2 regions of the Peribacillus sp. YIM B13472 genome follow, and region 2 is predicted to be linked to the other one. Evidence: riboswitches for the same ligand, from Rfam matches in the RefSeq annotation. Region 2 holds a riboswitch; the other holds the start of a gene.
What was found. A riboswitch is a leader RNA that binds a small molecule or an ion and turns the genes downstream of it on or off. The one in region 2 is predicted to bind S-adenosylmethionine.
Positions count from the first base shown of each region.

Region 1: linked by a shared signal. The riboswitch ahead of ACFX4I_RS21975 (5-methyltetrahydropteroyltriglutamate--homocysteine S-methyltransferase) and the one ahead of metK (methionine adenosyltransferase) in region 2 are both predicted to bind S-adenosylmethionine.

Region 1 covers NZ_JBHZPG010000037.1:30,953-35,357, forward strand. The annotation lists gene ACFX4I_RS21965 (MFS transporter) at 1-1,033, opposite strand, end outside; gene ACFX4I_RS21970 (ArsR/SmtB family transcription factor) at 1,186-1,488, opposite strand; gene ACFX4I_RS21975 (5-methyltetrahydropteroyltriglutamate--homocysteine S-methyltransferase) at 1,542-2,645, opposite strand; SAM riboswitch class I at 2,728-2,829, opposite strand; gene ACFX4I_RS21980 (hypothetical protein) at 3,005-3,433, shown strand; gene ACFX4I_RS21985 (glycerol-3-phosphate responsive antiterminator) at 3,598-4,140, shown strand; gene ACFX4I_RS21990 (MIP/aquaporin family protein) at 4,366-4,405, shown strand, end outside.
Region 2 covers NZ_JBHZPG010000021.1:31,721-36,125, forward strand. The annotation lists gene pckA (phosphoenolpyruvate carboxykinase (ATP)) at 1-1,054, opposite strand, end outside; SAM riboswitch class I at 1,485-1,647, shown strand; gene metK (methionine adenosyltransferase) at 1,810-3,003, shown strand; gene ACFX4I_RS16435 (gamma carbonic anhydrase) at 3,544-4,062, opposite strand; gene ACFX4I_RS16440 (alpha/beta hydrolase) at 4,273-4,405, shown strand, end outside.

The DNA of each region.
Region 1 (4,405 bases), on a different contig from region 2:
TTCCAGCACCGGCCGCCATGGCCAATTGCATTATCGACTGATTCAGACCGAGCATGACTCCTGATGATTCAGGCTCAAGGGTTGCTAAATGATATTGCTGTGTCGGCCCTGATGACCATGCTGCGAACGACCATAATGTAAGGATTGTCAAAACGCCCAACAATGAATTCGTAACGATGGATAACATGATGATCATCACAATATGCAGCGCCATACCGCCAATTAGTGTATATGATACACCCCATCGATCCGTACTATATCCGCCAAACTTTGATCCGATCAGGCTTGCGATACCGAATATAAGCAAAGCCGTGCTAAGTAGAGAGTCACTTATCCCCGATACGGATAGCAGGTAAGGGGATAGATAGGTATAAGCTATCGAGTATCCGCCAAGCCAGAAAAAGGTTATCGATAATCCAAGGGCAACTTTCCTTTTTTTAAGAAGGGCCAGCTGCTGGAGAAGTGGTACTGGTTTATCCCCTTTGATAGGAGGAATGGTAAAGAATAAAACGATCATGGCAATCAGGCCGAATAGGGCGATTCCGCCAAAGACGGATTTCCACCCGAATGCATCCGTCATGATTCTTCCGAGAGGTACGCCAATGATAAGGGAAGCTGTAAACCCCATGACAACTGTCGCAATAGAACTTGCTTGTTTATCTGGCGGAGCAAGCTTAGCGGCAATATTCAGAGCGGTGACTACAACCAATCCTGCACCAAGTGCCATGATTATGCGTGCAAATAGAAACGGTCCAAAGCCTGGTAATAGAAAGGCAAGCAGATTGGCCACTACAAATAGTCCAAGGGAATACAACATTAATTTTCGTCTGTCTAAACTTGCTGTCAAGGCCATAAGAATGGGTGTGCCGATTGCGTAGACAAGGGAGAAAATTGTAATGAGCTGTCCTGCGGCAGCGAGGGTCACTCCAAGAGAATGCGCAATCTTATCCAAAATCCCGGATATGATGAATTCGGATGTTCCTACTAAAAAACTGATAATCGCCAACATGTAAATTTTCCATGTATTAAGCAAAATAGATTCACTCCTCATTAATGATCAATTTTATATAAAGACATATCGCAATATGTTGATATGTATGGATAAAAAAATAAACATATCGCGAAATATCGAACTGTTAGGAAAAAAATGAACCCAACCCTCTAAGGTACGGATCAGGTTCACTTTCATACTTCTTCTTTCAAGAAATCAGTAATTTTTGAGATGGCATCTTCATCTCGTTTGTAATACGTAAACTTTCCTATCCGCTCCGTTTTAATCAATCCTGCTCTAAGGAGCATCGAGAGGTATTGAGAGGCCGTGGATTGGGTCATGTTTAATTTTTCCGTAATCTGACTTACACAAACGCCGGTTTCCTTCATATCTATTCCCTCATGAGGGGTGAAGTGGAGTTCAGGCGCTTTGAGCCATTGTAAGATTTGCAACCTGGATTCGTTGGATAATGCTTTAAATATCTCGATTGTTTTCATACATTTCATTATATCGAGAATTATCGATATGTCAAATGATTAATAAAAAAAAATCATTCCCATACTTCTTTTGCTACATCAGCGACGAATTTCAGCTTTTCCCATTGCTGTTCTTCGGTCAGCTTGTTGCCGTGATGGGTGGAGGCGAAGCCGCATTGCGGGCTTAAACATAATTGTTCGAGAGGAACGAAGTGCGAGGCTTCTTTAATGCGTGCCTTAACAGCTTCCTTGTCTTCGATTTCTCCATTTTTTGAAGTGACGACACCCAGTACGACCCGTGCACCGCCATTTGGAATGTATTCCAGTGGTTTGAAATCCCCTGAGCGTTGATCGTCATATTCCAAGAAGAATCCATCCACTTTTTCTTTTGCCAATAATGTTGGGGCGATACGGGCATAGCTTCCTTCAAACGCCCAAGTCGACTGGTAGTTTCCACGACACAGGTGGGTAGTGACGACAAGGTCCTCTGGTTTGCCTTCCAATGCGCCATTAATTACACGAAGTGCAAGATCGATTAACTGTTCCCTCGTATATTTTCCATCTTTGAACTGGAAATCTGGAGCTGAAAGCCTGGCAATATATACATCATCCAATTGAAGATAACGCACACCTGCTTCATAAAAGGCCTTCAAAGCATGCTGATACGCTTTGATGATATCATTAGCATAGTCTTCAATATCAGGGTAGATGTCTTCATTATGAATGCCTACAGCAAATAATTGATTCGGACTGGGAATCGTTTGCTTGGCAACGGCACGTCCGTTCACGATTTTGTTCAATTCAATGAAATCACGAATGAAGGGATGTTCGGGATTGAATGAAACCTTCCCGGTATTGCGAACGTTATATCTCTCTGTTTCCACACCATCGAATGTGAGACCTTTTTCAGTAACATATCCCTCGATGCCATTTAAATGTTCGAGGAAGTCAAAGTGCCACCATGTTCGTCTGAACTCACCATCCGTCACTGCCTCTAATCCAACTTCAATTTGTTTATTGACAATCCGATTGATTTCTTCGGTTTCAACTTCACGAAGCCGCTCTGCTGAAATGGTACCTTCCTTAAATTGCTTTCTGGCAATATGTAAACGTTCTGGTCTTAATAAACTTCCTACGTGATCGGCCCTGAATGGTGCTTTCGTTAATGTGATTGACATGTTGCATTCCTTCTTTCCTTTTAAAAATAAAAAACCTCTTCTTGAAAATAAGAAGAGGTGTTGGCAGCAAAGCGATATACTCTTCTTATCTTCAAGTTTTTACACTTCTGGAATTAGCACAGTACATAAATAGTCTGTTGCTGAGGCATCAAAGGGCCAGTCCCTCCACCTCTCTGGATAAGAGTTGTCTATTAAATTAATTATGACTATACAGGTAGTTTTTATAAAGGTCAAGTGTTGAAGGTGGAAGATTTAGAATATACCGATTATTAATATGGGTTGAAATGTTAACTACATCAGGGAACCCGGCATATGCTATAACCGACGTTCAGTAGGAGCGGCAGGAGGGGAATGCAAGGGTGAGTACATTCAGTCCATTCAAAAATGGCATACCGATAACGGTAACTGCAGCCATGATAGAGAAAATCTTAAGAATGAAATCATATGGTCAAGATATTAAAGTCGAGATTACGCCAAAGCATATAGTGCTTTCCGGAACGATGGAAGTGAAGAAAATGATGTTTAAGAAAAACGTAGCTTTCCGGATTACATTAAAACCGGTTCATGTGGAAAAAAGAACGATTTTATTTGAATTAGTGGAAATGGAACCAATTGACAGGAATTTCATCAACCAAAGGATATTTAACAGACCGCCATTTTTTGAATTTGAAAAAAGAACGATCAAAATGAATGTTAATGCTTGGAACATCGTGAGAAAAATTCCCGTTGGCACAATTAAATCGTATGAACTCGTCGAAGGCGCATTGAAAATGAAACTTACTTTATGATGGAGGTTACATACATCCTTAGCCGAAAACTATAAAGGGTGTGCCATGTATGATAGTGTTATGGTGACATTGGTCATGAAAAAATGTGTTTGATAAATCAAGCTCTTTAAAATATACTAAATGACTTGAAGTTTTGAGTTTTTCTGGGAATGAGGAGGATAATGATGGATCAGAAGATTTTGCCTGCGTCAGCAAGCATGAAGGATTTCGAAAGATTTTTAGAAAGTTCCTATGAAATAGGTGTGTTTCTTGATTTGCATATATCACAATTGAAAAACGTAAGTATGATGGCAAAGCAGCATAATAAGAAAATGATTTATCATGTCGATTTGATCCATGGCATAAGAAGTGATGAGTACGCGACAGAATTCATTTGTCAGGAATATAATCCATATGGGCTGATTTCGACTAAATCAAGCGTTATATTGAAGGCGAAGCAAAAGGGGGTCATTGCCATCCAGCGAATCTTTTTAATAGATTCACATGCGCTTGAGAAAAGTTATAAGCTGGTGCAGAAAACCAAGCCGGATTATATCGAAGTATTGCCGGGCGCTATGCCATGGATGATAAAAGAAGTGAAGGAACGATTGCAGACACCGATTTTTGCAGGCGGCCTCATACGTACTTCGGATGAAGTCCTGAACGCCCTTGATGCAGGAGCATCGTCAATTACCACTTCCAAAACTGAATTATGGGATATCGTTTAATAGGGGAACTAAAAAAATACAGAAAAATAGGATTAATTTTTCACAAAATATTGACAGCGTTTTCATAAACTAGTATATTTTACAGTACAAGTTAATATATGTGACGGAGACTAGGAGATTCACAACAGATCTATTCATAATTTTTTTTATGAAGATAGTTCTGCTGTGGGTCTCCTTTTATTTGTTGGCAAGGTTTAAAAATTTATCAGGGGAGGGGTTTTATTCATGACTCCATTTTGGGGAGAAGTGTTAGGTACGATGATAT
Region 2 (4,405 bases):
CGCCTGAAGCATCAGCTGTCAAGAAAATGATTGTATTTGGGTGTCCTGCAATACTTGGGTTCACGATGTTATCGATCGCTTGCATTTGGTAAGCAGCACGAGTGTTTTCAGTCAATGAACTGTCATCATAGTTCGCTTCACGTGTATCCGGATCAACAACAACATTTTCCAGTACGGCACCGAAACGGATCGCATCGAAAATTTGCGGTTCTTTTTCACGTGAAAGGTTGATCGTTTTAGCATAGCAGCCGCCTTCGATGTTGAATACGCCGTTAGAAGACCAGCCGTGCTCGTCATCGCCAATCAGTTTACGGCTAGTGTCTGCAGACAATGTCGTTTTGCCTGTACCGGACAGTCCGAAGAATAAAGCGACGTCCCCTTCACGTCCTACGTTAGCAGAGCAATGCATTGGAAGGATTCCAGCCTCTGGAAGTAAGTAGTTCATGATCGAGAAGATCGATTTTTTCATTTCTCCTGCATATTCCGTTCCGCCGATCAAGATTGTACGGCGTTCAAATGAAACGATGATGAAAGTTTCGGATGCAGTTCCATCAACTTCCGGGTCTGCTTTGAAGTTAGGTGCAGAAAGGATTGTGAATTCAGCTTCGTGACCTCTCAGTTCCTCTTCGTTTGGACGGATGAACAAAGTATGGGCGAAAAGGTTATGCCAAGCATATTCATTAACAACACGGATAGGAAGACGTGATGATTCGTCTGCACCAGCGAAACCTTTAAAAACAAAAATCTCTTCTTTTGCTTTTAGGTAGTCAACTACTTTATTATATAGTTTATTGAACACATCTTCGGAAATTGGCTGGTTCACTGAACCCCAATCGACTTTATCTTTAACTGATGCTTCTTCCACGATATATTTATCTTTAGGTGAACGACCTGTATATTTGCCAGTTTCAGCTTTTACCGCACCGGTAGATGTTAGAACGCCTTCATTTCTGCTTAATACTTTTTCGACCAATTGAGGAACTGAAAGTTGAGTTTGCACATTGTTTCCTGTTAATAATTGGTGTAACTCATTAGAAACGTCTACAGAATTCATATATGAGGTACCTTCCTTTGTTTAAGTTTTTAGATTACAATTAGTATAACACATTCATTTAATTAGTCTATACTATTTATTTTAATTTGTGATTATTTTCAGTTGGTCGCGTTAATCATTTTAATCCGGCAGGAACCGATTCAGGATTATCGCATAAACTTTCATGAAGAAAATTTTATTTTAATAGGAAGTAAGTAAACAATATATGTCTAAAGGGAAAGTCAGGATGTCGTTTCTTTTCGGATGCTCATTCCTTTATTATTAATGGCAATTTACAGCATTTCTATTCGTGTTTTGCATTGTAAACCCTTCTAGGACGTTGTATCAACATGTTTTTTCAAATGAACGCCATTCTGGGTGGAAATGTTCTTTTTAGAAAAGCATTGACAAGTTCCTGCCAGATACGATAATATCTTAAATTGTACGGATTCTCTTATCCCGAGTTGGTGGAGGGACAGGCCCTTTGAAACCCAGCAACCTGCCATATTGAACTTGACTCCAAGATCGATCGCCGAAAATAAAGCGAAGGTCTTCAAGGAATAGTGGTGATGGTGCTAACCTGAGCAAGGTAAAAAACCCTTGAACGATAAGAGTGAAAGGATAGAAGACAGAATGTTAAACCTTTCCTCATTTGCCAGGGAAGGTTTTTGTGTTTTTTTAAGTAATTCTGTGTCTATAGTTGAAACTAATGAGGGAAACGAGTTCCGTAAAAATCAGGCTTTTGCCTGCAACATACTAACTTCCAAGGAGGAAATATGATGTCAAAGAAACGTCTATTTACTTCTGAATCTGTTACAGAGGGCCATCCGGACAAAATTTGTGACCAGATTTCAGATTCCATTTTAGATGCTATCCTAGCTAAGGATGCAAATGCACGTGTTGCGTGTGAAACTAGCGTAACTACAGGTCTTGTACTTGTTGCTGGTGAAATTACAACGTCCGCTTACGTGGATATTCCGCGTATCGTTCGTGATACGATTAAAGGAATTGGCTACACACGTGCGAAATACGGTTTCGATGCTGAAACTTGTGCCGTGTTAAGTTCCATTGATGAGCAGTCTGCCGATATCGCAGCTGGTGTCGACAAAGCATTGGAAGCTCGTGAAGGAAACATGTCAGAGGAAGAAATCGATGCAATCGGTGCAGGGGACCAAGGTCTTATGTTCGGATTTGCTTGTAATGAAACAGAAGAGCTTATGCCGCTTCCGATTTCATTGGCGCATAAACTTTCATTCCGCTTGGCTCAAGTTCGTAAAGATGAAACTCTTGCTTACCTACGCCCTGATGGTAAAACACAGGTAACTGTGGAATATGATGAAAATAACGTTCCTGTACGTGTAGATACGATCGTTATCTCTACACAACATGATGCAGAAATTACGCTTGAACAAATTCAAGCCGATCTAAAAGAACATGTGATCAAAGCAGTCGTTCCAGCTGAATTGATCGATGCCGATACTAAGTACTTCATCAACCCGACTGGCCGTTTCGTAATTGGCGGACCTCAAGGGGATGCTGGTCTTACTGGACGTAAAATCATCGTTGATACTTACGGCGGTTACGCTCGTCACGGCGGCGGTGCATTCTCTGGTAAGGATGCTACTAAAGTTGACCGTTCTGCTGCATACGCTGCTCGTTACGTTGCGAAAAACATCGTGGCAGCCGGCCTTGCCGACAAAGCGGAAGTTCAACTGGCATACGCAATTGGTGTGGCAGAGCCTGTATCTATCTCAATTGATACGTTCGGAACTGGTACAGTTAGCGAAGAAGTCCTTGTTGACCTAGTTCGCGCTAACTTCGACCTTCGTCCAGCAGGTATCATCAAAATGCTTGACCTTCGTCGCCCGATCTACAAACAAACAGCTGCCTACGGACACTTTGGCCGTACAGATGTCGATCTTCCATGGGAACGCACGGACAAAGCAGAAACATTAAAAGCACAAGCGTAATCCATATAGAAAAAGGTGTCCCGCAATTAGCGAGGCACCTTTTTTTATGGATTAATTTTGCCTTCAGCGGGAATAATTCAAGAAATCCCAAAGAAATTCAAGTTACGTGCAATACGCCGTGAGTCAGGGCGTTTACAAGTTTGTTTGGGTCAACTACTCGTGAGTTCGAGCGGTTTACTCGTGAATTTGTAGCATTTACTCGTGAGTTGAGCAATTTACTCGTGAGTTCGAGCCGTTTACTCGTGAATATGTAGCATTTACTCGTGAGTTCGAGCCGTTTACTCGTGAATTTGTAGCAATTACTCGTGAATTCGAGCCGTTTACTCGTGAGTTTGCAGCATTTACTTGTGAGTTCGAGCGGTTTACTCGTGAATTTGTAGCAATTACTCGTGAATTCGAGCCGTTTACTCGTGAATTAGAGCAATTTACTCGTAAGTTCGAGCAATTTACTCGTGAATTAGTGCAATTACTCGTGAGTTTGGAACGTTTACTCGTGAGTTTCAGTGCAATACTCATAACTTTCAGTCAATTACACGTGAGTTACTTTATTCGTTCCGCCGTTTTATAGTATTGGCCTTTTTCGGCGTATTCACGTACGATGCGTTCCATATCCTGGCGATCTTCTTCGTTAATTTCGCGAATGACTTTAGCTGGACGTCCGAATGCCAACATGTTCGGTGGAATGACTTTACCTTGGGGAACGAGACTGCCGGCACCGATGAATGCACCTTCGCCGATTTCGGCTTCATCAAGTACGATCGATCCCATGCCGATCAAAGCTCCTTTGCGGATTTTACAGCTATGTAAAATGACCTGATGGCCAATGGTCACTTCATCCTCGATGATCAATGGATTATTTGGGCTTTGGTGCAGGACGCTGTTATCCTGTATACTGACTTTTTTCCCGATGATGGTTGGGGATACATCACCGCGAATGACGGAATTGAACCAAATGGATGTTTCGTCGCCGATTTTGACATCACCTGTCACTACAGCATTTTCGGCAATATAAGCGCTTTCAGCGATTTCAGGTTCTTTGCCTTTATACGGATAAATAATCATTTTCAATCATTTCCTTTCCGAAGTGAATATTTTTATGTATTATTTTAATATACCGTATGCAAATATACTTGGCTATTTATAATAGCAATGTACAACTTGTTAGATTTCTTTTTTGTCGAAAATCACGAATATGGTTATAATTTATATATATTATTTTGACTATCATGGATCGTATACAACAAGTGAAAAGTGAAAGGGGGATTTCGAATGTGGAAATGGGAGACAGAAGGAGACGCAAAGGGCGTCATTGTCATCATTCATGGGGCAATGGAACATCACGGACGTTATAAGTGGGTAACACAAATGTGGCTTTCAGCTGGATACCATGTCGTCATGGGCG